DNA from 3 places in the Streptomyces sp. NPDC040405 genome. Region 2 is predicted to be linked to each of the others. Evidence: riboswitches for the same ligand, from Rfam matches in the RefSeq annotation. Region 2 holds a riboswitch; each other region holds the start of a gene.
What was found. A riboswitch is a leader RNA that binds a small molecule or an ion and turns the genes downstream of it on or off. The one in region 2 is predicted to bind cyclic di-AMP.
Positions count from the first base shown of each region.

Region 1: linked by a shared signal. The riboswitch ahead of ACZ59A_RS22945 (C40 family peptidase) and the one ahead of ACZ59A_RS23910 (transglycosylase family protein) in region 2 are both predicted to bind cyclic di-AMP.
Region 3: linked by a shared signal. The riboswitch ahead of ACZ59A_RS18240 (M23 family metallopeptidase) and the one ahead of ACZ59A_RS23910 (transglycosylase family protein) in region 2 are both predicted to bind cyclic di-AMP.

Region 1 is NZ_JBVIVI010000005.1:366,300-375,711, reverse strand. Features, by position in the region: gene ACZ59A_RS22955 (M23 family metallopeptidase) at 1-191, shown strand, start outside; gene pcrA (DNA helicase PcrA) at 224-2,761, opposite strand; cyclic di-AMP (ydaO/yuaA leader) riboswitch at 2,930-3,163, shown strand; gene ACZ59A_RS22945 (C40 family peptidase) at 3,172-4,356, shown strand; gene ACZ59A_RS22940 (L,D-transpeptidase family protein) at 4,421-5,137, opposite strand; gene ACZ59A_RS22935 (hypothetical protein) at 5,291-5,644, opposite strand; gene ACZ59A_RS22930 (C40 family peptidase) at 5,874-6,938, shown strand; gene ACZ59A_RS22925 (ABATE domain-containing protein) at 7,036-7,305, shown strand; gene ACZ59A_RS22920 (MerR family transcriptional regulator) at 7,391-8,203, opposite strand; gene ACZ59A_RS22915 (redoxin family protein) at 8,319-9,293, shown strand; gene ACZ59A_RS22910 (DUF1326 domain-containing protein) at 9,392-9,412, opposite strand, start outside.
Region 2 is NZ_JBVIVI010000005.1:573,540-582,951, forward strand. Features, by position in the region: gene ACZ59A_RS23895 (ATP-binding protein) at 1-749, opposite strand, end outside; gene ACZ59A_RS23900 (cytochrome P450 family protein) at 1,341-2,621, shown strand; gene ACZ59A_RS23905 (transglycosylase family protein) at 2,736-3,701, shown strand; cyclic di-AMP (ydaO/yuaA leader) riboswitch at 3,956-4,122, shown strand; gene ACZ59A_RS23910 (transglycosylase family protein) at 4,129-4,803, shown strand; gene eno (phosphopyruvate hydratase) at 4,923-6,203, shown strand; gene ACZ59A_RS23920 (FtsB family cell division protein) at 6,337-6,816, shown strand; gene ACZ59A_RS23925 (DUF501 domain-containing protein) at 6,882-7,460, shown strand; gene ACZ59A_RS23930 (Ppx/GppA phosphatase family protein) at 7,457-8,419, shown strand; gene ACZ59A_RS23935 (NAD(P)/FAD-dependent oxidoreductase) at 8,815-9,412, shown strand, end outside.
Region 3 is NZ_JBVIVI010000004.1:95,072-104,483, forward strand. Features, by position in the region: gene ACZ59A_RS18220 (SEL1-like repeat protein) at 1-222, shown strand, start outside; gene ACZ59A_RS18225 (DNA gyrase/topoisomerase IV subunit A) at 319-2,766, opposite strand; gene ACZ59A_RS18230 (M16 family metallopeptidase) at 3,066-4,439, shown strand; gene ACZ59A_RS18235 (M16 family metallopeptidase) at 4,460-5,845, shown strand; cyclic di-AMP (ydaO/yuaA leader) riboswitch at 6,115-6,276, shown strand; gene ACZ59A_RS18240 (M23 family metallopeptidase) at 6,291-7,085, shown strand; gene ACZ59A_RS18245 (GntR family transcriptional regulator) at 7,288-8,067, shown strand; gene ACZ59A_RS18250 (HPr family phosphocarrier protein) at 8,182-8,463, opposite strand; gene ACZ59A_RS18255 (bifunctional acetate--CoA ligase family protein/GNAT family N-acetyltransferase) at 8,663-9,412, shown strand, end outside.

The DNA.
Region 1 (9,412 bases), 210 kb from region 2:
AGACCTGGTACTGCCACCTCAGCAGCACCAAGATCCGCTCCGGGACGGTCAAGGCCGGGGATGTCATGGCCTACTCGGGGAATTCCGGCAACTCCACCGGCCCGCACCTGCACTTCGAGGTGCACCCGGGCGGCGGGGCGGCAGTGGACCCGCAGCCGTGGCTGCAGAGCCACGGCCTCGACCCCAACTGACCGCCCCCCCCTACACCGGCTCCTACACCAGCTCAGAGCTTTTCGACCGGCGCGTACCGCAGCAGCAGCCGCTTCGGCTTCTCGCCGCCGAAGTCGATCGTCGCCTCCGCGTTGTCCCCGGTGCCCTTCACCGCCACCACGGTGCCGAGCCCGAACGAGTCGTGCGTCACCCGGTCCCCGATGGCCAGGGAGACCACCGGGCGGTCCTTCGCCCGCCGCGTCGCGAAACCACTCGCACCGGACCCGGACCCGGACCGCGAGCGCGACGACGAGAACCCGGACGACAGCCCCGACCCGCTGCCCGACGTCATGGCGCCCATCGACGCCGACGGGGTCGCGGGACCGGTACGCCGCCACTGCACGTACTGGTCGGGGATCTCTTCCAGGAAGCGGGACGGCGGGTTGTACGCGGGCTGGCCCCAGGCGCTGCGCATGGTCGACCGCGACAGATACAGCCGCTCGCGGGCGCGCGTGATCCCGACGTACGCCAACCGCCGCTCCTCCTCCAGCTCCTTGGTCTGGCCGAGCGCGCGCATGTGCGGGAAGACCCCGTCCTCCATGCCGCTGAGGAAGACGACCGGGAACTCCAGCCCCTTGGCCGTGTGGAGCGTCATCAGGGTGATGACCCCCGCGCCCTCCTCGTCCTCGTCGGGAATCTGGTCGGAGTCGGCGACGAGCGCGACCTGCTCCAGGAAGTCCGCGAGCGTGCCGGGGTTCTCCTCGCCCCGGTCCTGCTCGAACTCCAGCGCCACGGAGGCCAGCTCCTGGAGGTTCTCGATGCGGGTCTCGTCCTGCGGATCGGTGGACGCCTGCAGCTCCGCCAGATAGCCGGTGCGCTCCAGCACGGCTTCCAGGACGGTCGCCGGGCCCGCGCCCGACTCCACGACGGTCCGCAGCTCCTCCATGAGGGTGTTGAACCGCTTGACCGCGTTCGCCGAGCGGGCCGCCATGCCGTACGCCTCGTCGACGCGGCGCAGCGCCTGCGGGAAGGTGATCTTCTCGCGCGACGCGAGGGCGTCGATCATCGCCTCGGCGCGGTCGCCGATGCCGCGCTTGGGCACGTTCATGATGCGGCGCAGCGGTACGGCGTCCTCGGGGTTGGCCAGCACGCGCAGATACGCGAGGACGTCGCGGACCTCCTTGCGCTCGTAGAAGCGGACCCCGCCGACGACCTTGTACGGCAGCCCGACCCGGATGAAGATTTCCTCGAAGACACGGGACTGGGCGTTGGTGCGGTAGAAGACCGCGACGTCCCCGGCGCGGGCGTCCCCCGCGTCCGTCAGCCGGTCGATCTCGTCGGCGACGAACTGGGCCTCGTCGTGCTCGGTGTCCGCGACGTACCCGGTGATGGTGGCGCCGGTGCCCGCCTCGGTCCACAGGTTCTTCGGGCGGCGGTTCTCGTTGCGCTCGATGACGGCGTTGGCCGCGCTCAGGATGGTCTGCGTGGAGCGGTAGTTCTGCTCCAGCATGATCGTCCGCGCGTCCGGATAGTCCTCCTCGAACTGGAGGATGTTACGGATCGTGGCGCCCCGGAACGCGTAGATCGACTGGTCGGCGTCGCCCACGACGCACAGCTCCCCGGGCTCCTCCCCGGCCGCGTCCGGGCCCGTGTCCGTACCTGTGTCCTTGCCCGCGCCCGTGTCCTTGCCCGTGCCCACCAGCTCGCGCACCAGCGTGTACTGAGCGTGGTTGGTGTCCTGGTACTCGTCGACCAGGACGTGCCGGAAGCGGCGGCGGTAGTGCTCGGCGACGTCCGGGAACGCCTGGAGCAGATTGACCGTGGTCATGATGATGTCGTCGAAGTCGAAGGCGTTGGCCTCGCGCAGCCTCGACTGATACATCACGTACGCCTCGGCGAGCGTCTTCTCGAAACCGTCCGCCGCCTGACCGGCGAAGGTCTCCTCGTCGATCAGCTCGTTCTTCAGGTTGGAGATCTTGGCGCTGAACGACTTCGGCGGGAACTTCTTCGGGTCGAGATCGAGATCCCGGCACACCAGCGCCATCAGCCGCTTCGAGTCGGCGGCGTCGTAGATCGAGAACGATGAGGTGAAGCCCAGCTTCTTCGACTCGCGGCGCAGGATGCGGATGCAGGCGCTGTGGAAGGTCAATACCCACATGGCGTTCGCCCGTGGCCCGACCAGCTCCTCGACCCGCTCCTTCATCTCGCCCGCCGCCTTGTTGGTGAAGGTGATGGCGAGGATCTGGCCGGGGTGCACATGGCGGGCGCCGAGCAGATACGCGATGCGGTGGGTGAGCACCCGGGTCTTGCCGGACCCGGCCCCCGCGACGATCAGCAGCGGCGAGCCCGTGTGCTCCACGGCGGCCCGCTGCTGCTCGTTCAGCCCCTCCAGCAGCGCCGCCGGGTCGAGGGCGGGGCGGGGCGCGCCGTCCCGGTAGTACGCCTCTCTGGGGCCGCTCGGCACCGGCGCGTCGAACGCGCCCGTGAAGAGGTGGTGCGGCACCTCCTCGGCGTCGGCGGGGCCCGGGTGTGCGGAATCCTCGGGCGGCGGGGGCTCCTCGCCCGGAGGCCCGAGATTCGCCAGGAAGCTGTCGTCAAAGAGGCTGCTCATCGCTCACCGAGTTTAGGCGGCCCTACCGACAGCCTACGCATGGACCGCACATGGATGTCACGAAACGGTTTCGGGCAAAACGACCACCAGCCTTCACAGGAGCACCACGAGTTGGCTACCGTCCTCCCTCAGGCAGCCCGTGCACCCGTCGGCGAACCGCGTCGGCCCGGGCAGCCTCCGCCGAGTCCGGCCACGTCGCAAGGCGCCCGGAGCCGGGGACCCGCCCTCCTGACCCCCTTCGGGGAGGAGGGGCCCAATCAACCCCGGGGTGAATCGGCCCGAGCTGCGATACGACACGTACGGCAGGTACGACGTGGCGTCCCGCCCGCGCACGGCCGTAGGGCAACCTTCCGTACCGCCCGAACCCGACAGCTAACCCGGTAGGCGGTCCACGGAAGGAGTCGCCTCCCTTGGCGTCGCACCGCAAGCCGCGGACCCGAATACCCACCGCCGCGTCCTCCACCGGGCGCCGTACGGCCGTCGGGTTCACCACCGCCGCCCTCGCCTCCGTCACCCTCCTTTCCCAGACCGCGAACGCCGCCCCGGGCGATCCGAAGCCCGGCACGACGCAGTCGATCGAGGCGGTCAAGGAGAAGGTGGACACCCTCTACCACCAGGCGGAATCCGCCACCCAGCACTACAACGCCGCCAAGGAGCGCTCCGAGAAGCAGCGCACCAAGGTCAACCGGCTGCTGGACGACGTCGCCGAGAACACGGAGAAGCTCAACGAGGCCCGCCGCACGCTCGGCACCTACGCCGCGGCCCAGTACCGCAACGGCGGGGTGACCTCGAGCGCCGCGAGCCTGCTGTTCTCCAACGACCCGCAGGACCTGTTCGACCAGTCCCATCTGATGAACCGGATGGCCGGGTCGCAGAAGAAGGCCGTCGACGACTTCCAGACGCAGGCGGCGAAGGCCGCCAAGGAGCGCGGCGAGGCCGCCAGGAGCCTGGAGTCGCTGAACGAGACCCAGCGAGAGCTGAAGACCAAGAAGAAGTCCGTCCAGGACAAGCTCGCGCAGGCCCGCCGACTGCTGGCGAATCTGACCGCCAAGGAGAAGGCGCGACTGGCGGCGATCGAGAAGAAGAAGGCCGAGGAGGCGCGGCGCAAGGCGGCCGAACTGGCCGAGAAGCAGCGGGAGGCCGCGGCCAAGCAGAAGGAGCAGGCGCAGGAGCAGCAGTCGAGCGGCGGTTCCTCTTCCGGTTCCGGTTCCAGCACCGGCACCGGCTCGTCCACCTCCACGAGCGGCACCAAGGCGGCCAAGGCGATCGACTTCGCGGAGTCCCAGCTCGGCAAGCCGTACGTCTGGGGCGCGACCGGCCCCAACTCCTATGACTGCTCAGGGCTCACCCAGGCCGCCTGGAAGGCCGCCGGTGTCTCGCTGCCGCGCACCACGTGGGACCAAGTGAAGGCCGGTACGCGCGTCTCGACCTCCGACCTCAAACCCGGTGACCTCGTCTTCTTCTACGACGACATCAGCCACGTCGGGCTCTACATCGGCGACGGGATGATGATCCACGCGCCGAAGCCGGGCGATGTGGTGAAGAAGGCACCGATCACCGAGATGCCGATCTACGGAAGCGTGCGGCCCGCGTAGCCGCCACGGAGCGATGCGGCTGCCCGTCCATGCCGGCGGGCAGCCGCTGCTCACACCAGCCGGATCACGTGCCCGGCTTACGCCCGTACACGTACACGTCGTCGCCGTTCCGCAACAGGCTCCAGTACTTCTTCGCGTCACCGGACCGCATGTTGACGCAGCCGTGGGAGCCGGGCGGCGACCATACGCTGCCCGCGATGGAGTGGAACGCCTGGCCGCCGTCGAAGAACTGGCTGTAGGGCATGGCCACGTCGTAGATCGTCGACCAGTGGTTCTTGTCCCGCCAGTAGATCTTTTTCAGCCCGGTGCGGGTCTCGTACTTGTCCCGCCCGGAACGCACCGGCACCGGACCGAACACCAGCCGCGAACCGTCCTGCACCCAGCTGAGCTGCCGGGTGAGGTCGACGCAGGCGATGCGGCCCTTGTTGGTGGGGCACTTACGCGCCGCGTTGGGGTTGTGCCCCGCCGCCCGCTGCGCGTTGATCAGCTTCATGACGCCCCAGGTGACGGGGCCCGCGTAGCCGATGGTCGGGCTGATGCCGTGGTTGATCTGGAAACTCCGCGTCGCGCGGCAGTCCCCCGAGGACTGCCGGCCGTCGACGGGACGGCCGAGGAACTTCTCGACCTGCTTCTGATACGGACCGGTGGTCGCCGTACACGACGTCGCCGCCTGCGCCGGTGCCGCACCGAGTGCGACGGTCAGCGGCACCACCATGCCCGCCATGCCCAACGCGACCGCCGTGCGGCGCCGCCATGCCGCGAATCTTCGCTCTGCCCCCATTGCGCGCTCCCTCCGGGCTTGCCCTTGACGGGTAAGACAGTCGAAGGGTGCGTCGGGTTGCGCTTACAGGTGCGATTTCCCCCATTCCGCCCCTTCGCGCCCCCGGGTTGGCCCACCGGAAGGGGGCGGAGCAGGTCAGGGGAGTCAGGAGAATCAGGTCCAGAGGACGGCGATGAAGATGTTCACCGTCGTCAGCGCGCCGACCGCGCCGAACACCGCGGGCTCCACCTTCTCCTCGTCCCGCTTCACATACACCAGGCCCAGGATCACGATCAGCAGCGCCAGCTTGATGCCGATCTTGACCGTGTTGACGGTCTGATCGTCCGCCTGGTTCAGCCCGACCAGTACGGCACCCGTGACCAGCATGGTCAGGGCGCCGTGCAGCATCCCCGGAGTCATCCGCGCGCCGCCCCCGCGTACCGCCGTGAGCTGGGAGAGGAAGCCCCCCAGCAGCGCGGCGATGCCGACGATGTGCAGGCCGACGAACACATTGATGAGTACGTCCATGGCATCGGAGACTAGCGCCGCTCATATCACCGCCAGTCACCCGGGTGCACCCCGATCGGCACATCGGTCACAGCCGCCCCGATCCCGCCCTCCCCACGCCATCCCCGTGATCAGCAGACGGCACCGTGAGGACGAATCCGTCCACCTCCGTTCATGTCAGCACACCGTGCCGCGGACCGGCCTAGTTTCCCCTCCAGGAAGCACACCCCTGTCCCCGCACGAAAGGTGTATCGCCGCAGTGGCGCCGCAGCCCCCCACGAAGCCGAAGCAGCGGCACCGCCCGTCGCTCACCGGCACCACCGTCCGCACCGCCGTGACCCTCGCCCTCGCGGGCGCCGCCTCCGCGGCCGCCCTCCCGGGCATCGGGCACGCCGAGCCCCGACTGACGTCCGCCCAGGTGAAGGCGAAGGTCGACGCGTATCAGCGGGAGGCGGAGGAGGCCACCGAGAAGTACGACGGCGCCCGGGCCGCGGCCGAGCGGGCGCAGCGGTCGCTCCACCGGTTACGCGACGAGGCGGGCCGCCGCACCGCCCGCCTCAACACCGCGCGCAACGCCCTCGGCGCCTTCGCCACCGCCCAGTACCGTTCCGGCACCGTCGCCCCCACCCTTCAGCTGGCCCTCTCCGCCTCCCCCGGCCAGTACCTCCAGCGCGCCTCGCTCGCCGACCGCGCGGGCGACCGCCAGGCGGTGACCATCGCGAGCATCACCCGCGAGGAGCGGTCGCTGCGCCGGGTCCGGGGCGAGGCCGCCGACCGGCTCCGTACGCTGCGCGCCGCCCAGGCGGCCACGGCCCGCCACAAGCACGCGATCCAGGAGAAGCTGGCCGCGGCCGACGCGCTGCTGGCCAAGCTGACCCGCGAGCAGCGCGACCGCCTCCGCGCCGCCCAGGACGCCCACACCGCGGCAAAGCCCCGGCACCACTCCCCCGCCCCCGCCGGGATGGGTGGCCGGGCGGCCCGCGCCATCTCCTTCGCGCACGGGGCGATCGGCAAGCCGTACGTCTGGGGCGCGACCGGGCCGTACGGCTACGACTGCTCGGGGCTGACCCAGGCCGCCTGGCGCGCCGCCGGGGTGTCCCTGCCGCGTACCACCTACACCCAGATCAACGCGGGCCGCCGCATCTCGCGCGGCGAACTGGCCCCCGGTGACCTGGTCTTCTTCTACTCCGGCGTCAGCCATGTCGGCCTCTACATCGGCAATGGCCTCATGATCCACGCCCCGCGCCCCGGCGCCCCGGTCCGGGTGGCCCCGATCGACCAGATGCCCTTCGTGGGCGCGGCCCGCCCCGCCTGAGCCCCGCCTGAGCGCGAAATCGGTCACCGGGCCGAGCAGGGCGCCGAGGCGTTCGACCGCGTCCCCCTGGTCGGCGGCGAGGGCGTAGCCGATCCACATGCCGACGTCGTTCCGCTTCGTCGCCACGCACAGCGAACTGCGCGAGGCCATCCACCGGGCCGGGACCGCCATCGCCGCCGACGACGTGCCGGACCCGGCCGACGAGGACCTGCTCAACCGCTGGACCGCGCGTCACCGGGCCCGGCTCGTCCTCACCGGAGGGCGGGCGCGGTGGCGGCTCCCGGACGCCGACCCCGCCCGCGCGGCACTCGCCGTCGTCGCCGTGGACGCCGTGCGACGCTCGGCGCGCACCACGAAGACGGCGTGATCAAGCGCTGCGAGCAGCGCACCTGCGGCGGGCTCCTCCTGGACACCAGCCAAGAGCCACCAAGCGGCACGGGAGGAAGCCGCGCTCACACAGCGGTGATCGGCTCCTGGAGTTCCGTCACCCACTCGTCCTGGTTCTCCGGGCACTCCAGGTAGATCTCCCGGGGGTATCCGGCCGACCGGTAGCCGTTGGCCTCGATCCAGCGGCCCAGGGTCTGGATGGTCGGCAGGACCGTCTCCATCGACCCCCGGTGGACGATCGTCGCCGCCTGCTCGACCGGCGGCAGGTCCACGACCCGCAGCCCGTCGTCCTCCCGCACCGGGGCGGCGACCTCGATCCCGGCGTGGATGAGGACCCCGCCCTCCGGCGCGTCCTCGTAGTAGGCGACCCCGGGCCCGGTCGGCGTGATCCCGGCCGCCGCCAGACGCGGCAGCAGTTCCCCGTACAGCGGCTGGATGACCGGTCCGATGGCGTCGAATCCGGTCGCCACACCGGTCAACTCGGCGACGCGCACGCCCGGCAGGCTCTTCACCGCGACTTCGTTGGACGACATCTGTCCCTCGCTCTCGATGGACCGGAGCCTCGCCTCGACCCGTACCAGCCGGGCCGCCGCGGCCGTCATCTCGGCCTCCAGGTCGGCCCGCCGCACCCGCAGCATCGTCCGCAGTTCCTCGGTGGTGACCTTCTCCTCCAGGATCTCCCGCACCTGCTGAAGGGTGAAGCCGAGGTCTTTGAGGGCGATGATGCGGTTGAGCCGGGCGAGCTGGGCGGCGGTGTAGTACCGGTAGCCGCTCGCGGGGTCGACGCGGGCGGGACGCAGCAGTCCGGTCGCGTCGTAGTGACGCAGCATCCGGATCGACACCCGCCCGTGCCGGGCGAAATCTCCGATGGTGAACATGATGTCTCTCAGTCCACGGCCTCACACGGTGTCACGGTCAAGCACCCATGACCGGCTCGATGGGGCTTGACCTTACCCTCGGGGGCAAGGTTTAGCGTTCATCGAGGTGAGAGACATGCGGATCGGTGAGCTGGCCCGCCGGGCGGGTGTGACGACCAAAGCAGTGCGCTACTACGAGTCGCTGGGGCTGCTGACGCCCGGACGGCTGGCCAACGGCTACCGGGACTACGGCGAGCACGACGTACGGCTCGCGCGGGAGATCCGGGCCCTCAGCGGCCTCGGGATTCCCATGGAGCGCACCCGGCCGTTCCTCGACTGCCTGGCGGTCGGTCATCAGCACGCCGACGACTGCCCGGCCTCGCTGGCCGAGTACCGGCAGGCGATCGACGAGCTGACGCAGCGCATCGCGGGGCTCACGGCCCGCCGTACGGCGCTGATCGGGCACCTCCAGGAGGCCGCCCACCGCAACAGTCGTGTCTCACCGCCCGAAGCGCCCGGAGCGCCCGACGGAGGAGCGAACCCGATGAACGACTACCTACGGCTGCCCGCCGACCTTCCCGTCCCCGAGGACGACGGCGCGGCCGCCCACCTGCCCGGCACGACCGCACCGCCCCTGGAACTGCGCAGTACCGGGGACACGACGGTCCGGCTCGACCGGCTGGGCGCGGGCCGGACGGTGCTCTACGTCTACCCGCTCACCGGCCGCCCGGGCACCGACCTGCCCGAAGGCTGGGACACGATCCCCGGCGCCCGTGGCTGCACCCCCGAGACCTGCGGTTTCCGTGACCACTACCAGGAGCTGCTGGACGCGGGCGCGGTCCGGGTGTTCGGCCTGTCCAGCCAGGACACCGACTATCAGCGCGAGGTCGTCGAACGCCTCCACCTGCCGTTCGACATGCTCTCCGACCCGACACGAAGCCTGGCCCAGGCGCTCCGTCTCCCCACGTTCGAGGTGAGCGGGCTGACCCTCTACAAACGCCTGACGCTGATCATCCGCGACGGCATGATCGAGCACGTCTTCTACCCGGTCTTCCCGCCGAACGAGCATGCCGACCAGGTGCTGGCCTGGCTGCGCGCCACCCCTCGCTAGGCCCGTGCGCACCCTGCGGGAGCAGCCGACCCCTGGCCGCACACAAGGCGGCCAGGGGTCGGAGAGCGCACTGAGGGTGCGTCAGGCAGTGCGGGCCGTCATGCGTCCGGCCGCCAGTC
Region 2 (9,412 bases):
ACCGCGAAGCCGAACTGCGGAGGATTGCCCAGGCCCGTGACGCCCGCCGCGCGCTGGGCGGAGAGCAGTTCGTCGGCCCGGTTCTTCTCTTCCTCGTTCATACCGACGCCGGCGTCGTCGATGATGATGCAGACGCCCTTGGGGACGGTGCGGATGGTGATGTCGATCGGCGAGTCGGGGGCGGAGTAGCTGGTCGCGTTGTCCAGCAGCTCGGCGAGCGCCAGCGCGACCGGTTCGACGGCCCGGCTGACCAGGGCGAAGTTGCTCTGGGAACGGATCTCGACGCGCGTGTAGTGGCGTATGCGGCCCTTGGCGCTGCGTACCACGTCATAGACGGAGGCGACGGCCCGCTGACGGCCCAGCCAGCCGTCACACAGAACGGCGATCGACTGCGCACGGCGGCCGAACTGCGAGTTCATGTGGTCGATCTCCAGGAGGTCCTGGAGGATGTGGTGCTCGCCGTAACGGTCCTGCAGCTTCGAGATCGCCAACTGCTGCTCGTTGGCCAGACCCTGAAGCGTCCGCATGGCGGACTTCAGTGCGCTCTTGGTGGCTTCCTCGGACCGTATCTGCGCGTCCTGGACCGCCGCCGCGTAGTTGTTTTCGAGGTCGGCGGCGCGGTTGTGAAGTTCCGCCTTCTCGGTACTGAGCTTTGCTCTCGCTTTTCGCCCGCGAATAATGGCGGTTGCGGCGAGAGGCGTGCCAGCGATCAGGGCCCAGAGCGCAGGATCCTGTATGTAATGCGTCATAAGACTCTCTTTAAACGACTAGACCGCCAGGGACTGAAGGGTTATTGCTCGATAAGAATCCGGGTGATATGGAGAGGCGGCGGTAAGTCAGCGTTCGTACGGCGCCCGAGGGGACGGGGCGCACCGCACTCGCCCTGCCGCGGGCAGCGCACAGGCAGGGGTGCGCCGGCACGGCTCCATATGCCCAACTGGCGGCATAGTGCTCCTCAGAGTGGTAACCCTCTCGGCTGATTTACCGGATCGCCGGGTGTCTTACGGGCCCTTGGCTCGCCTGGCAAGCGCGGTGATCGTATCACCAGGGGCAGGAGGCCCCGTGCATGTGCCGGAGGCCCATTCAACCACCTGACACTGTTTCAGCCACCCTCTTATTCTGCCGCATTGGCCGACGTCAGCGCATGTTCGGCAGGTCTGCCGCGCGCCCGCGCCGGGCCGCTCCGGGCAGTGGCCCCAGCCATCAGATATCGGGCATTCGCCGCGTGCTGTGAGTGCGTCGTGGAGAGTGTGTGGAGATGGTCGTCGAATTGCTTCGACATTAATTGGCTTTACTTGCGCGTTATGGATTTACTTCCGATAAGTGGCGTATCGGAATCCATGGACCGCGGCCGGTATCGTCGGAGCGTGTCCGATCAGCCTTGCCCTGCCCCCGCTCCCACCCTGTTCACCTGGGAGTTCGCCACCGATCCCTACCCCGCGTACGCCTGGCTACGCGAGCATGCCCCGGTGCATCGGACCACGCTCCCCAGCGGGGTCGAAGCCTGGCTGGTGACCCGCTACGCCGACGCCCGGCAGGCGCTCGCCGACGCCCGGCTGTCGAAGAACCCCCAGCGGCACAGTGAGTCCGCTCACGCCCGAGGCAAAGTGGGCATCCCGGGCGAACAGCGCGCGGATCTGATGACACATCTGCTCAATATCGATCCCCCGGACCACACCCGGCTGCGGCGGCTGGTGTCCAAGGCGTTCACCCCGCGCCGCGTCGCCGCGTTCGCCCCGCGGGTGCGCGAGCTGACCGACGCCCTCATCGACGCCTTCGCGGACCGGGGAGAGGCGGACCTCATCCATGAGTTCGCCTTTCCTCTCCCTATCTATGCGATCTGCGATCTGCTCGGCGTCCCGCGGGAGGACCAGGACGACTTCCGGGACTGGGCCGCGACGATGATCCGGCACGGCGGGGGCCCGCGCGGCGGAGTGGCCCGCGCGGTGAAGCGGATCCGCGCGTATCTGGCCGAGTTGATCCACCGCAAGCGCGCCGCGCTCGGCGACGACCTGATCTCCGATCTCATCCGGGCCAGCGACCACGGGGACCACCTCACCGAGAACGAGGCCGCGGCGATGGCCTTCATCCTTCTCTTCGCGGGTTTCGAGACCACCGTCAATCTGATCGGCAACGGCCTCTACGCCCTGCTGCGCAACCCCGAGCAGCGCGCCCGGCTCCAGCGGCATCTGGAAGAGGCGGAAGAAGGGGACGAGGAACTGCTCGCCACCGGCATCGAGGAACTGCTGCGCTACGACGGCCCGGTGGAGATGGCCACCTGGCGGTTCGCCACCGAGCCGGTCACGATCGGCGGCCAGCACATCGCCGAGGGGGAACCGGTGCTCGTGGTGCTCGCCGCCGCCGACCGCGACCCCGAGCGCTTCGCCCACCCCGACGTCCTCGACCTCTCCCGCACCGACAACCAGCACCTCGGCTACGGCCACGGCATCCACTACTGTCTGGGCGCCCCGCTGGCCCGCCTGGAGGCGCAGACCGCGCTCGCCACCCTGCTGCGCCGACTCCCCGACCTCCAGCTGGCGGTGGAGCCGGAGGAGTTGCGCTGGCGCGGCGGGCTCATCATGCGCGGGCTGCGCACCCTCCCGGTGACCTGGGGAAAGTGACGTTCGGTCAGGCGCATGACCACGGCGTGACCTGGGATACACCGGCTTGTGATGATCGTGTGACCTCGCTATGTTCAACCGACAACCGAGCCCCCACACGAGAGGCGATTTCGCATGCTTTCCGGAAACGGACGCCACCGCCGCCCTCGCCAGGCTCCCGCCATCGTCGTCGCGGCGGGGGTGACCGGTGCGAGCATCGCCATCCCGCTCTTCGGGGCGACCGGCGCCCAGGCCGCCCCCGCGGGCACATGGGACCGGGTCGCCGAGTGCGAGAGCGCGGGGATGTGGAGCGCCAACGAGGGCAACGGCTTCTACGGCGGTCTGCAGTTGACCCTCGACATGTGGAAGAAGTACGGCGGCACGGGCTACGCCCCGCGCCCCGACCTCGCCAGCCGCTCCCAGCAGATAGCCGTCGCCGAGTCGATACTCGGCGACCGCGGCCCGGACGCCTGGCCCAGCTGCGCGCTGAACGCCGGGCTCACCGCCGACGGCGATGCCCCGGACGTGAACCCGGGCAGCACGGCGCGCCCCTCCCAGCAGGCCCCGCAGCACGGCGACTCGGGCGACGGCTCGGACGGTGACTCGGGCCGGGACTCGGGCGGTGACTCGGACCGGGACTCCGGCGAACGGGACGGCGCCCCGGCCGACAAGACGCCGGAGGAATCGAACACCCCCACCCCCTCCGGCACTCCCGACCCCTCGGACGCACCCGACGCCACGCCCTCCCCGTCGCCCACCTCCAGCACGTCCGACCCCTCGCCGACGCCCACCTCCACGGGAGGTGCCTCCGGAGACCGCTCCGGTGAGCACCGGGGTGAATCCGGTAAACATCGGGGCGAATCGGACCCGGGGGAGCGGCCGAGCGGCCATGCCTCGCGTGGCGGAGCCGACCGCGCCGAAAACCCCACGGATGGCGGCTACACGGTGCGTCCGGGTGACAATCTTTCAGCAATCGCCGAAACGCAGGAATTGGGCGGCGACTGGCGTCGGCTCTACGTGTCCAACGAGAACCTCATCGGAACCGACCCGGATCTCATTCTCCCTGGTCAGCGGCTTGACCTCACCATCAGGGGCCGGTAGTTCGGGGGGATTTGCCCGATCTGAAACCGGTGAGACATACCTCTCGTCACATTTCCCGGGCCGTCCCTCGTGTCCGGTCTCTCCGCACCCGGCCCCACCTGCGCCGATGTGCGCCGAGTGAGATCGATAACGTCCCTCTTCGCTGGGATAAGGGTGTTTGAACGTTTCCCGCACGTGTGTTTAACGTCTTTCCGCTCGCCACCGCGAGCACCGTCGACCGTCACGCCGAGTCCTGCCGGCGGTCGTCCGGTACCGACGCGCCAGCGCCGAAGGCAGGAGCGGGGGACCCAAGGTAAGTGCCGGGAGGCCAGCGGAATCGGCCGAACGGCTAGGGGTGAAGCCGGGTGCGTACTCCGCATCCGGCCGGGCAACTCACGCCCGAACCCGACAGCTCACCTCGTAGGCGTCGGTGAGGAAACGAACGAACATGTCCAACGCTCAGGGCAAGCACCGTCGTCCTTCCAAGGCCACCCGTATCGCCGCGCTCGCCGGTCTCGCCGGAGCCGCCGTGGCCACCCCGCTCATCGGTGCGACGTCCGCCTCTGCCGCGACCAGCTCCCAGTGGGACCAGGTCGCGCAGTGCGAGGCCGGTGGCAATTGGTCGATCAACACCGGCAACGGGTACTACGGCGGCCTGCAGTTCTCCTCCTCCACCTGGGCCGCCTACGGCGGTACCGCGTTCGCTCCCACCGCCGACAAGGCGGGCAAGGCCCAGCAGATCCAGGTCGCCGAGAAGGTCCTCGCCAGCCAGGGCAAGGGCGCCTGGCCGGTCTGCGGCAAGGGTCTGACCTCCGGTGGCGCCCCCGCCGCCCCCGCGCCGTCCACCCCGTCGCAGAGCCAGCCCGACTCCTCGCAGCCGGCCCCCTCCGCCAAGCCGAAGGCCGCGCCGCGCAGCGCGCCCGAGCACGCCGCGCGCGCCGAGACCCGCGGCCCGATCAAGAAGGGCGACGGCGAGTACAAGGTCAAGTCCGGTGACACCCTTGGCAAGATCGCCAAGACGGAGGACGTCAAGGGCGGCTGGAAGAAGCTGTTCGAGCTGAACAAGAACGTCATCCAGAAGGCCGACCTGATCTTCCCCGGCCAGCAGCTCCACCTGAGCTGAGCCGTCCCACCCCGTTGACGAGCCCCGGCCGGGTGCGCCGCCCCCACGGTGCACCCCGCCGGGGCTTCGGTGCGGTTAGGCTCATGCTGCTACCGAAGACCCATACGAAGGAGATCCTCGTGCCGTCCATCGACGTCGTCGTAGCTCGCGAGATCCTCGACTCGCGAGGCAACCCCACGGTCGAGGTCGAGGTCGGCCTCGACGACGGCAGCACCGGCCGTGCCGCTGTCCCGTCCGGCGCCTCCACCGGCGCCTTCGAGGCCCTCGAACTCCGTGACGGCGACAAGAACCGCTATGGCGGCAAGGGCGTGGAGAAGGCCGTCCTCGCCGTCATCGAGCAGATCGGCCCCGAGCTGGTCGGATATGACGCCACCGAGCAGCGCCTGATCGACCAGGCGATGTTCGACCTGGATGCCACTCCGGACAAGTCCTCGCTCGGCGCCAACGCCATCCTCGGCGTCTCCCTCGCCGTCGCGCACGCCGCTTCCGAGGCGTCCGACCTGCCCCTCTTCCGCTACCTCGGCGGCCCGAACGCGCACCTGCTGCCGGTCCCGATGATGAACATCCTGAACGGCGGCTCGCACGCCGATTCCAATGTGGACATCCAGGAGTTCATGATCGCGCCGGTTGGCGCCGAGTCCTTCTCGGAGGCCCTGCGCTGGGGTGCCGAGGTCTACCACACCCTCAAGGCGGTGCTGAAGGAGCGCGGCCTGTCCACCGGTCTCGGCGACGAGGGCGGCTTCGCGCCGAACCTCGACTCCAACCGGGACGCCCTCGACCTGATCGTCGAGGCCATCAAGAAGGCCGGTTACCAGCCCGGCCAGGACATCGCGCTCGCGCTCGACGTCGCCGCCACCGAGTTCTACAAGGACGGCGTCTACCAGTTCGAGGGCAAGGACCGCACCGCGTCCGAGATGACCGCGTACTACGCCGAGCTGGTCGACGCGTACCCGCTGGTCTCCATCGAGGACCCGCTGAACGAGGAGGACTGGGACGGCTGGAAGACGATCACCGACCAGCTCGGTGACAAGGTCCAGCTGGTCGGCGACGACCTGTTCGTCACCAACCCCGAGCGGCTGGCCCGCGGCATCGAGAACGACACCGCGAACGCCCTGCTGGTCAAGGTCAACCAGATCGGCTCGCTGACCGAGACCCTCGACGCCGTCGAGCTGGCCCAGCGCAACGGCTTCAAGTGCATGATGTCGCACCGGTCCGGTGAGACCGAGGACGTCACCATCGCCGACCTGGCCGTCGCCACCAACTGCGGCCAGATCAAGACCGGCGCCCCGGCCCGCTCCGAGCGGGTGGCCAAGTACAACCAGCTGCTGCGCATCGAGGAGATCCTGGACGACGCCGCGGTGTACGCGGGCCGTTCCGCCTTCCCGCGCTTCAAGGGCTGACCGCTTCCCGATCCTGAGGAGCGGACACGTCTGACGCATGTCCCCGGCCGCGGTCCCGTACCGTGGCCGGGGACGGCGTTACTCAAGCGGGCGTTACTCACGACTCAAGCGAAGTCATCACCGGGGAGGCGACGTGCCGGCGGATCGGTTCTCCACCGCGACCAGGCTCAAGGCGCTCGGCGAGCACGCCGCCGCCCGGGTCTACCGTGCCCGGATCAAACGCCGCCGCAGCAGGCTCACCGGCCGGGCCGCCCTCCTCGCACTGGTCGTCTGCTCGCTGGTGGTCGCGCTGGCCTATCCCATGCGGCAGTACATCTCCCAGCGCTCGGAGATCGCCGACCAGCGCCGCCAGGCCCAGCAGGAGCGCGCCGAGGTGGCCAAGCTGAGCGAGCAGAAGGCCCGGCTGCGCGACCCCGCGTACATCGAGCGGCGAGCCCGCGAGCATCTGCACTATCTGATGCCGGGGGAGACCGGCTTCAGCATGGTGGACCCCGGCGCCCGGGCCGAGCGCTCCACCGACCATGGCGCGGGCGACCGCCCCTGGTACACCAACCTCTGGGACACCGTGGACACGGCGGACGCGCCGAAGGCGGCCGCCGCCGCGGACCGCTGACGCGTCGCGTCGGCGCCCGTACGGTCGCACCCGGTCCGACACCGATCGAAGAGAACTTTCCCCTCATGGACACGCCCCCTCCGCAGACGGAGCCCACCGCGCCCACCGACGCGGACATCGCCGCCGTCAAGGAGCAGCTGAACCGCGTACCGCGCGGCCTGCGCGCCGTCGCGCACCGCTGCCCCTGCGGCAACCCCGATGTCGTCGAGACCGCGCCGCGCCTGGAGGACGGGACCCCGTTCCCCACCCTCTACTACCTGACCTGCCCGCGCGCCGCGTCCGCGATCGGCACGCTGGAGGCGGAGGGCGTGATGAAGGAGATGACGGCCCGGCTGGGCAGCGACCCCGAGCTGGCCGCCGCCTACCGCGCCGCCCACGAGGACTACATAGCGCGCCGCGACGCCATCGAGGAGCTGAAGGGCTTCCCCAGCGCGGGCGGCATGCCGGACCGGGTGAAGTGCCTGCACGTTCTGGTCGGCCACTCCCTCGCGGCCGGTCCCGGGGTCAACCCGCTGGGCGACGAGGCGATCGCCCTGCTGCCCGAGTGGTGGCGCAAGGGCCCGTGCGTCGCGCCCTGCGCCCAGCCGACGGAACAGGCGCCGGAACAGGCGCCGGAACAGCCCGCGAAGGGGGAGACCGCATGACCCGCGTCGCGGCCGTGGACTGCGGCACCAACTCGATCCGGCTGCTGGTCGCCGACGCCGACCCGGCCACGGGCGAGCTGACCGAGCTGGACCGCCGGATGAAGATCGTCCGGCTGGGCCAGGGCGTGGACCGCACCGGGCGGCTGGCCCCCGAGGCGCTGGAGCGCACCTTCGCCGCGTGCCGGGAGTACGCGGAGGTCATACGCACGCTCGGCGCCGAGCGCGTCCGCTTCGTCGCCACCTCGGCCTCGCGGGACGCCGAGAACCGCGAGGAGTTCGTGCGCGGCGTCGTGGACATCCTCGGCGTCGAGCCCGAGGTGATCACCGGGGATCAGGAGGCGGAGTTCTCCTTCACCGGCGCCACCAAGGAGCTGACCGGCCATGAGCATCTGAGCGGTCCGTTCCTGGTGGTGGACCTCGGCGGCGGCTCGACGGAGTTCGTCAGCGGCGACGACGGGGTGCGGGCGGCCCGCAGCGTCGACATCGGCTGTGTGCGGCTGACGGAGCGGCATCTCGTCGCGGACGGCCAGGTCGCCGAGGTGCCGACGGAGGATCAGCTCTCGGCCATCAGGGCGGACATCGAGCGGGCGCTGGACCTCGCCGAGGAGACGGTGCCGCTCACCAACGGCTGCCGCCCCGGCGAGGGCGGCCACACCCTGGTCGGGCTGGCCGGTACGGTCACCACCGTCGCCGCCATCGCGCTGGGGCTGACGGAGTACGACCCGGCCGCGATCCACCACGCCCGGGTACACGCCGGGCAGGTCGGCGAGATCACGGCCAAGCTGCTGACCTCGACCCACGCGGAGCGGGCGGCGATCGGGGCGATGCATCCGGGCCGGGTCGACGTGATCACCGCGGGCGCCCTGGTGCTGCTGTCGATCATGGATCGGACCGGTGCCGAGGAGGTCGTCGTGAGCGAACACGACATCCTCGATGGCATCGCCTGGAGCATCTCCTGAGCGGGATCGATATCGTCTGAGCGGCCGTGGAGGGTCCTTCCGGGGCCTTCCGCGGACCGCCGCCAAAAGAGTTCGTGAAACTCTTCACATGAAAAAGTGCCCTGGTGGCCGCCTTCTGGGCCACCCCGAGGCCGCTATTGGTGACGGTGTTCATCAAGTCGGCCGGATCATGGCCGGGCGCCCCGCGTCGCGGACCGCCGGGGAACGTCATGGTCTACTCGCGCGTTCAACGGCTATCGCTGCTCAGAGCGCATGGGAACGTCTTGATCCGCTTCTCGGTTCCCCTGCTGGAGTATGGCGTCCGTCACGGGGGCGGCGGAGTGTAGCAGATACCCCCACATTGCTTGTGAAGGGGCTCACGAGGACCCCCTCGTGAGGTGCTGGATACTCGAAACATGAGCACCACGGAGCGTCCCAGGATCCTCGTTGTAGGCGGTGGGTACGTAGGCCTGTACGCGGCGCGCCGCATCCTCAAGAAGATGCGGTACGGCGAGGCGACTGTCACGGTCGTCGACCCTCGCTCGTACATGACGTACCAGCCCTTCCTCCCCGAAGCTGCGGCCGGCAGCATCTCTCCGCGCCATGTCGTGGTTCCGCTGCGGCGTGTGCTCCCCAAGGCGGAGGTCCTCACCGGCCGGGTGTCGAACATCGACCAGGACCGCAAGGTGGCCGTCGTCCAGCCGCTCGTCGGCGAGTCGTACGAGCTGCCCTTCGACTACCTCGTCATCGCGATGGGCGCGGTCTCCCGCACCTTCCCGATTCCCGGCCTGGCCGAGAACGGCATCGGGATGAAGGGCATAGAAGAGGCCATCGGCCTGCGCAACCACGTCCTCGAGCAGCTCGACAAGGCCGACTCCACCACGGACGAGGACATCCGCCGCAAGGCGCTCACCTTCGTCTTCGTCGGCGGCGGCTTCGCGGGCGCGGAGACCATCGGCGAGGTCGAGGACATGGCCCGCGACGCGGCCAAGTACTACCCGAGCGTGAAGCGCG
Region 3 (9,412 bases), on a different contig from region 2:
CTCGGCAACCGCGGTGCGTACCCGGAGGCCCTGCACTGGCTCGGCAAGGCGGTCGCCGCCGGGGACCTCACCGCGCTGGTGGTGCTCGGCACCCTGCGGCTGGATCTCGGCGATCCGGCCGAGGCGGAGCGGCACTTCCGGAAGGCGGCCGACCGCGGCCACTCCGGCGCCCAAGCCGCCCTCCGGCAGCTGCGCGCCCGGCGCAACGGAGCCGGGCACTGACCTCCGCCCATCGCGGCGCATCCGCCCGGCCGGGCATGCGCAGGGGGCGCGGCACCCTCCGGTGCCGCGCCCCCCGCCGTCCGTTTCCGGCCGTGCCTAGACCGGCCCGGCGACCACCGCCACCGGCTTGGTGAGCGGCATTCCGGAGCCGTCCCGGCGCGGATCGGGCTCGGGCAGTGGCACCGGGGCGCCAGTGGCGGACGCCGCGCGGGCCGGGGTCGCGCCCGCCCAGGCCAGCACGAGACAGTCCTCGCCCTTGAGGAACCGCTGACAGCGCACCCCGCCCGTGGCCCGCCCCTTGCGCGGGTACTGGTCGAAGGGGGTGAGCTTGGCCGTCTGCTGTACGGAGTCGTCGAGCGTGTCGTGCGCACCGGAGACGGTGAACACCACCGCGTCGGCCGCCGGGTCGACCGCCGTGAACGAGATCACCTTCGCGTCGGGCGCGAGCTTGACGCCCGCCATGCCACCCGCGGCACGCCCCTGTGGCCGCACCTGACCGGCCGGATAGCGCAGCAGATGCGCGTTGTCAGTGATGAAGACCAGATCCTCCTCGCCGGTGCGCAGCTCGACCGCGCCCACGATCCGGTCGCCCTCCTTGAGGCCGATGACCTCCAGCTCCTCCTTGTGGGCCGGATAGTCCGGGACCACGCGCTTGACGACGCCCTGCTCCGTGCCGATCGCGAGCCCCGGCGAGGATTCGTCCAGGGTGGTGAGACAGATCAGCTCCTCGCCGTCTTCCAGCGACAGGAACTCGGCGATCGGCGCCCCGCCCGCCAGATCGGGCGTCGCCTCCGGGAGCTGTGGCAGGTCGATCACCTGGAGCCGCAGCAGCCGCCCGGTCGAGGTCACCGCCCCGACCTCCGCGCGGGCCGTCGCCGGGACGGCCGAGACGATCACGTCGTGCTTGCTGCGCTTGGTCTGTCCCTCGCCCGCGAGCGGTTCCCCGTTCGCCGTACGGGCCAGCAGCCCGGTGGAGGACAGCAGGACCCGGCACGGGTCGTCCGCGACCTCCAGCGGCACCGCGGCCAGCGGGGCGTCGGCGGACTCCAGCAGCACCGTGCGCCGCGGGGTGCCGAACTTCTTGCCGACCGTGGCCAGTTCGGAGGAGACCAGCTTGCGCAGCTCGGCGTCCGAATCGAGGATCCGGGTCAGCTCCTCGATCTCCGCGTTGAGCCTGTCGCGCTCCGACTCCAGCTCGATCCGGTCGAACTTGGTCAGCCGGCGCAGCGGAGTGTCCAGGATGTACTGCGTCTGGACCTCGGACAGCTGGAAGCGGTCCATCAGCGTTTCCTTGGCCTGCGCCGAGTTCTCGCTGGACCGGATGAGGCGGATGACCTCGTCGATGTCGAGCAGGGCCACCAGCAGCCCCTCGACCAGGTGCAGCCGGTTGCGCCGCTTGGTGCGCCGGAACTCGCTGCGTCGGCGCACCACGTCGAAGCGGTGGTCGAGGTAGACCTCCAGCAGCTCCTTGAGCCCCAGCGTGAGCGGCTGGCCGTCCACCAGCGCCACGTTGTTGATGCCGAAGGACTCCTCCATCGGCGTGAGCTTGTAGAGCTGCTCCAGCACGGCCTCCGGGTTGAAGCCGTTCTTGATCTCGATCACCAGGCGCAGGCCGTGCGCACGGTCGGTGAGGTCCTTGACGTCGGCGATGCCCTGGAGCTTCTTCGCGCCGACCAGGTCCTTGATCTTGGAGATGACCTTCTCGGGGCCGACGGTGAAGGGCAGTTCGGTGACGACGAGGCCCTTGCGGCGGGGCGTCACGTCCTCCACGGCCACCGTGGCGCGGATCTTGAAGGTGCCGCGCCCCGTCTCGTATGCGTCCCGGACGCCGCTGAGCCCGATGATCTGTCCGCCGGTCGGCAGGTCGGGTCCCGGCACATGCCGCATCAGCGTGTCGAGGTCCGCGTTCGGGTGCCTGATCAGGTGGCGGGCGGCGGCGACCACCTCGCCCAGGTTGTGCGGCGGCATGTTCGTCGCCATGCCGACCGCGATCCCGGACGTGCCGTTGACCAGGAGGTTCGGATAGGCGGCGGGGAGGGTGACGGGCTCCTGCTCGCTGCCGTCGTAGTTCGGCGAGAAATCGACCGTGTCCTCGTCGATGGACTCGGTCATCAGCGAGGTCGCCGAGGCCATCCGGCACTCGGTGTACCGCATGGCGGCCGGCGGGTCGTCATTGCCCAGCGAACCGAAGTTGCCGTGGCCGTCGACCATCGGCAGGCGCATCGAGAACGGCTGCGCCATGCGCACCAGGGCGTCGTAGATCGACGCGTCACCGTGCGGGTGGAGCTTACCCATCACCTCGCCGACGACGCGGGCGCACTTCACGAAGCCGCGCTCGGGGCGCAGCCCCATTTCGTTCATCTGATAGAGGATGCGGCGGTGCACGGGCTTGAGCCCGTCGCGGGCGTCGGGCAGCGCGCGCGAATAGATGACCGAGTAGGCGTACTCGAGGTAGGAGCCCTGCATCTCGTCGACGACGTCGATGTCGAGGATGCGCTCCTCGAAGTCGTCCGGCGGCGGACTCTTCGTGCTGCGGCGGGCCATCGCGCTTGCGGCTCCTTCAACGGGCAGAGCGGGATCTGACGCGGACCATTGTGGCCCCGTCCGCCGACAACTGTGGAACGGGCCGTCCCCGAGAGGCACCGCGCGGCCCCCGTGAGCGGACCCGCGCGGCCTTTCCCCAACCCGTTTCCGCGCTCCCGCGGGAGCGCGGCGGGACCTTGGCCGGACCTTTGCGTGACGGGAACTTCGCCAGATGTCCGTGCGGTTGCATACAGTGACAGAAGCGCTCATCACGCGGTTCGCACGCGCTCCATCACGCGATCGAAGGGACGTACATGCCCATGGGTCACACGGCCACGCAACAGGCCGGCTCCGGCGGCCTGAAAGCGACCGAGCACCGTCTGGCCAACGGCCTGCGGGTGGTGCTCTCCGAGGATCACCTGACCCCGGTCGCCGCGCTCTGCCTCTGGTACGACGTCGGTTCACGCCACGAAGTCAAGGGGCGTACCGGCCTCGCCCACCTCTTCGAGCACCTGATGTTCCAGGGCTCGGCCCAGGTGACGGGGAACGGCCACTTCGAGCTGGTGCAAGGAGCGGGCGGCTCGCTCAACGGCACGACCAGCTTCGAGCGCACCAACTACTTCGAGACGATGCCCGCCCACCAGGTCGAGCTGGCGCTGTGGCTGGAGGCGGACCGTATGGGGTCCCTCCTGACCGCGCTGGACGAGGAGAGCCTGGAGAACCAGCGGGACGTCGTCAAGAACGAGCGCCGCCAGCGCTACGACAACGTTCCGTACGGCACGGCCTTCGAGAAGCTCATCGCCATGGCCTACCCCGAGGGCCATCCGTACCACCACACGCCGATCGGCTCGATGGCCGACCTGGACGCCGCCTCCCTGGAGGACGCCCGGGAGTTCTTCCGCACGTACTACGCGCCGAACAACGCGGTGCTGTCCATCGTCGGTGACATCGACCCCGAGCAGACGCTCGCCTGGATCGAGAAGTACTTCGGCACCATCCCCTCCCACGAGGGCAAGCGGCCGCCGCGCGACGGCACCCTCCCCGAGGTCATCGGCGGGCAGCTGCGCGAGGTCGTGGAGGAGGAGGTCCCGGCCCGTGCCCTGATGGCCGCCTACCGGCTGCCGCACGACGGCACCCGCGAGGCCGACGCCGCCGACCTGGCGCTGACCGTCCTCGGCGGCGGTGAGTCCTCCCGGCTGCACAACCGCCTGGTGCGCCGCGACCGTACGGCCGTCGCCGCCGGGTTCGGCCTGCTGCGGCTGGCGGGCGCGCCGTCGCTGGGCTGGCTGGACGTGAAGACCTCCGGCGGGGTCGAGGTGCCCGGCATCGAGACCGCCGTCGACGAGGAGCTGGCCCGCTTCGCCGAGGAGGGCCCGACGCCGCAGGAGATGGAGCGCGCCCAGGCGCAGATCGAGCGCGAGTGGCTGGACCGGCTGGCCACCGTCGGCGGCCGCGCCGACGAGCTGTGCCGGTTCTCCGTGCTGTTCGGCGACCCGCAGCTGGCCCTGACCGCCGTGCAGCGGGTGCTGGACATCACCGCGGAGGAGGTGCGGGCCGTGGCCGCGGCGCGGCTGCGCCCCGACAACCGCGCCGTGCTGGTCTACGAGCCCGTCCAGGGCACCGAGGACGTGGACGGGGCAGACCGGTCCACCGACGCCGCCGACACCGACGCAGAAGGGGAGGCGGCCCAGTGAGCGACGCCGTCACCGCCACCATGACCTTCCACCCTCAGCCGCAGGGCGGCGCCCCCAGGCCGTGGGCCTTCCCGGCGCCGGAGCGCGGTGAGCTGTCCAACGGGCTCACCGTGCTGCGCTGCCACCGCCCCGGCCAGCAGGTCGTCGCCGTGGAGATCAACCTCGACGCCCCGCTGGACACCGAGCCGACCGGGCTGGAGGGCGTCGCCACGATCATGGCGCGCGCCCTGTCCGAGGGCACCGACAAGCACACCGCCGAGGAGTTCGCCGCCGAGCTGGAGCGCTGCGGCGCCACCCTGGACGCGCACGCGGACCACCCCGGCCTCCGGGTCTCGCTGGAGGTGCCGGTCTCCCGGCTGCCCAAGGCGCTCGGCCTGCTCGCCGACGCCCTGCGCGCCCCCGCCTTCCCCGACGGCGAGGTCGAGCGGCTGGTGCGCAACCGGCTGGACGAGATCCCGCACGAGCTGGCCAACCCGGCCCGCCGCGCCTCCATGGCCCTGGCCAAGGAGCTGTTCCCGACCGAGTCGCGGATGTCCCGGCCGCGCCAGGGCACCGAGGAGACCATCGAGGGCATCGACGCCGCCGCGGTGCGGGCCTTCTACGAGGCGCACATCCGGCCGTCCACCGCGACCGCGGTCGTCGTCGGCGACCTGACCGGTGTCGACCTCGACCAGGCGCTCGCCGACACCCTCGGCGCCTGGACCGGCGGCCCGGCCCCGCAGGGCTCGGTCCCGCCGGTCATCGCCGACGACACCGGCCGTGTGGTCATCGTCGACCGGCCCGGCGCGGTCCAGACCCAGCTGCTCATCGGGCGTATCGGCGCCGACCGGCACGACCGCGTCTGGCCCGCGCAGGTGCTGGGCACCTACTGCCTGGGCGGCACCCTCACCTCCCGGCTGGACCGGGTGCTGCGCGAGGAGAAGGGCTACACCTACGGGGTGCGCTCCTTCGGCCAGGTGCTGCGCTCGACGCCGCCCTCACCGGCCGGTGGCGGCTCGGCGGGCGCCTCGCTGCTGGCGATCAGCGGTTCGGTGGCCACCGAGGTCACCGGCCCGGCGCTGGAGGACCTGTGGACGGTGCTGCGGACGCTGAAGGAGGAGGGGCTGACGGACGCCGAGCGCGATGTCGCCGTGCAGAACCTCGTCGGTGTCGCCCCGCTCAAGTACGAGACGGCGGCCGCCGTCGCGGGCACGCTCGCCGACCAGGTCGAGCAGCACCTGCCGGACGACTTCCAGGCGCAGCTGTACGCCAGGCTCGCCGAGGCGGGCACGGTGGAGGCGACCGCGGCGGTCGTGAGCGCCTTCCCGGCCGACCGGCTGGTGACCGTACTGGTGGGTGACGCCTCGAAGATCGAGGAGCCGGTCAAGGCGCTCGGCATCGGAGAGGTGCGCGTCATCACCGGCTGAACCGCGGCCCGGTGAACCGCGGCCGGCGAACCACGGCCCGATGAACCGAGGCCCGTCGGGCCCGTTATGTCCCCGGGGCCGACCCAACGCACTATCACTACAAGGACCCTGGCGTCGCATGAGACGCCAGGGTCCTCCCATATGCCCGATTTGAGGGCTGTTTGGTTTGTGGCGAGAACAACAAAAACCCGTAACCGTTTGGTGATCGAAACACGGCCCGTCTAGCGTCAGTGCGGCTGTTCGCCGGATACCCGCCGCATCCGCGGCACGGACAGTCATCGCCGAGTCCCATGGTGCGAGTGCCAGGGGAGCCGGGGACCCAAACGTCCCTGGGGTGAATCGGACGCCTTCCCCGGCCGGGGGAGGGGCCCGTAGGAGACCTTCCTGCTCCGAACCCGTCAGCTAACCCGGTAGGCGAGAAGGAAGGAAAGGAGTGCGCCACACCATGGCGTTCACCCGTGCCGCCGGGAAGCACCGACGTCCCAGCCAAGCCGCTGTCCGCACCGGAGCGAACATCGCGGGCATCACCACGGTCGCCTCGGGCGTCGTCGCCGGCATCGCCGGCCCCGCCCTCGCCGCGACCGGCGAGACGCCGTCTCCCCAGGACACCGGTCTCCGCCAGGCGATGGTGATGGGCGACGGTCTCTCCGACCGGATCGACGCGCAGGCCCAGTCCCAGGAGGCCGCCGCGGAGGCCGCCGCCGCCAAGGCGAAGGCCGAGGCCGTGGCCCGCCAGGAGGCCGCACGCAAGGCCGAGGCGGCCGCGAAGAAGGCCAAGGCGGAGCGCGAGGCCAAGGAGCGCGCCGCACGTGAGGAGGAGCGCAAGCGCCTCAACACGTTCGAGTCGCCCATCAGCGGCTCCAGCGTCTCCACCGGCTACGAGGCGTCCAGCGGACTGTGGTCCTCCGGCAGCCACACCGGGATCGACTTCCAGGCCTCCACGGGCACTTCGGTGCACTCCGTGGGCTCCGGCGAGGTCGTCGAAGCGGGCTGGGGCGGCGCCTACGGCAACAACGTCGTCATCAAGATGAACGACGGCACCTACACCCAGTACGGCCACCTCTCCTCGATCGGCGTCTCGGTCGGGCAGAAGGTCACCCCCGGCCAGCAGATCGGCCTGTCCGGCGCCACCGGCAACGTCACCGGCCCGCACCTGCACTTCGAGGCCCGCACCACCGCGGAGTACGGCTCGGACATCGACCCGCTGTCGTACCTGCGCTCGCACGGCGTCAACGTCTGACCCGCGCCGCCCCTCCTGTCGAAAGGCCCCGTCCGCTCCGGACGGGGCCTTCGGCGTACCCGCTCCGCTGTGACCAAAAAATATCCCCGAATTCCCGTCGCCCATCGGAAATCCCGGCGGCTTCGAATAGAGTCGCTGAACGCGCGCCAATCGGATGCGTTTCGCGGGGTTGAGGCGGAGGTTCGACAATGCGGGACCGGAAGTGAACGGGGATACGGCCGCACTCCAGGGCGGTCGCCGGATTTCGGCGCATGCGGTGTGCACGGCGATCCGTGACGACATCATCTCCGGTGTCTGTCCACCCGGCAGCCGGCTGGCCGAGGAACTGCTCGCCCGGCGCTACGGGGTCTCCCGGGTGCCCGTACGCGAGGCGCTGCGCACCCTGGAGTCCGAGGGCTTCGTCACGACCCGGCGGCATGCGGGCGCGTGCGTCGCGCAGCCGTCCGAGAAAGAGGCGGCCGACCTCCTGGACATCCGGGCCCTGCTGGAGCCGCTGGGTGCCGCCAGGGCCGCCCAGCGCCGCACCGAGGGGCATCTGAAGGTGCTGCGGGGTCTGGTCCGGCTCGGCCAGGAGCGGGCGCAGTGCGGGCGGCTGGGCGAGCTGCGCTCGCTGGGCGACTGGTTCCACGAGACGCTCGCCCAGGCGTCCGGCAGCCCGAGCCTGGCGGGCCTGCTGGTGCAGCTGCGGCGCAAGACGGCGTGGGTGTACGCGGTGGATCCGGCCCGGCAGGCGGCGCAGTCGGTACCGGGCTCACCGGGCGCACCGGGCCCGGCCGGGTGCGCGGACCCGTCGGTGCGCGCCGTCGAGTCCTGGGCGGAGCACGGGGCGATCGTGGACGCCGTCGCGCGCGGTGACGCCGACCGGGCGCGCACGCTCGCCGGCGCTCACACCGAACGTTCGCTGGCCGAATACCGATTGCGAAATGCGCCCCAGGTGAGAACTTCGAAACATTCCGTAAACACGGCGAGCGGGCAGAATTAACAGCTTCCCGGTATGCGGCTCAATGGAATTCCAGATGCGGAAAAACAACGGGGCCGCGGTGATCCGTAATGGTTCACCGCGGCCCCGCCGCGCCGAAATGCGATTCGGACGGAATCAGACGGTCTCCGGAAGCTCCTCGAGACCCTCGGCCACCAGCTTCGCGAGCCGGTCGAGCGCGACCTCCGCGTCGTCGGCTTCGGAGGCGAGCACGACCTCGTCGCCACCCTGAGCGCCCAGGCCGAGCACGGCGAGCATGGAAGCGGCGTTGACCGGGGTGCCGCCCGCCTTGGCGATCGTGATGGGGACGCCTGCGGCGGTCGCCGCACGGACGAAGATCGACGCCGGGCGGGCGTGCAGGCCCTCGGCCCAGCCGATGTTGACGCGGCGCTCAGCCATGGTGTTGCCCTTCAGATCTGCGGGTGCTGTTGTCTAGACCAGATCATACGGTGTCCGGTCTCGCCCGGGTCGGGCCCGAGTGGGTCCGGTCATGTCCGAACAGGTCCGTTACGGACTTTCCCTCGACACACCCCGTTCACGCAAGGGTGTCCGCCATGCGGACCTCTCCGTCCCGGACTTCAGCCCGTACCCTGTCCCCATGCCGAGCCCGTCGGATCATCACGCGTATCCCACTCACTGGGAGGCCGACGTGGTGCTCAGGGACGGTGGTACCGCGCAGATCCGGCCCATCACGCCCGATGACGCACAGCGCCTGGTCAACTTCTACGAACACGTCTCGGACGAGTCGAAGTACTACCGCTTCTTCGCGCCCTACCCCCGGCTCTCCGACCGCGACGTCCGCCGCTTCACGCACCACGACTACGTCGACCGGGTCGGCCTCGCGGCGACCGTCGGGGGCGAATTCATCGCCACCGTCCGCTACGACCGCATCGACGAGGACGGGCTGCCCGCCCAACTCCCGTCGTCCTCCGCGGAGCGCGGCGCCGCCGACGAGGCCGAGGTCGCCTTCCTGGTCCAGGACGCCCACCAGGGCCGCGGCGTGGCCTCCGCCCTCCTCGAACACATCGCCGCCGTCGCCCGCGAGCGCGGCATCCGCCGCTTCGCCGCCGAGGTGCTGCCCGCCAACACCAAGATGATCAAGGTGTTCACGGACGCCGGATACACCCAGAAGCGCAGCTTCGACGACGGCGTCGTCCGCCTCGAATTCGACCTCGAACCCACCGACGCCTCCCTGGCCGTCATGCGCGCCCGTGAGCAGCGCGCCGAGGCCCGCTCCGTGCAGCGGCTGCTCACCCCCGGCTCCGTCGCCGTCATCGGCACCGGCCGGGCCCCCGGCGGGGTCGGTCGCACCGCGCTGCGCAACCTCCTCGACGGCGGCTTCACCGGG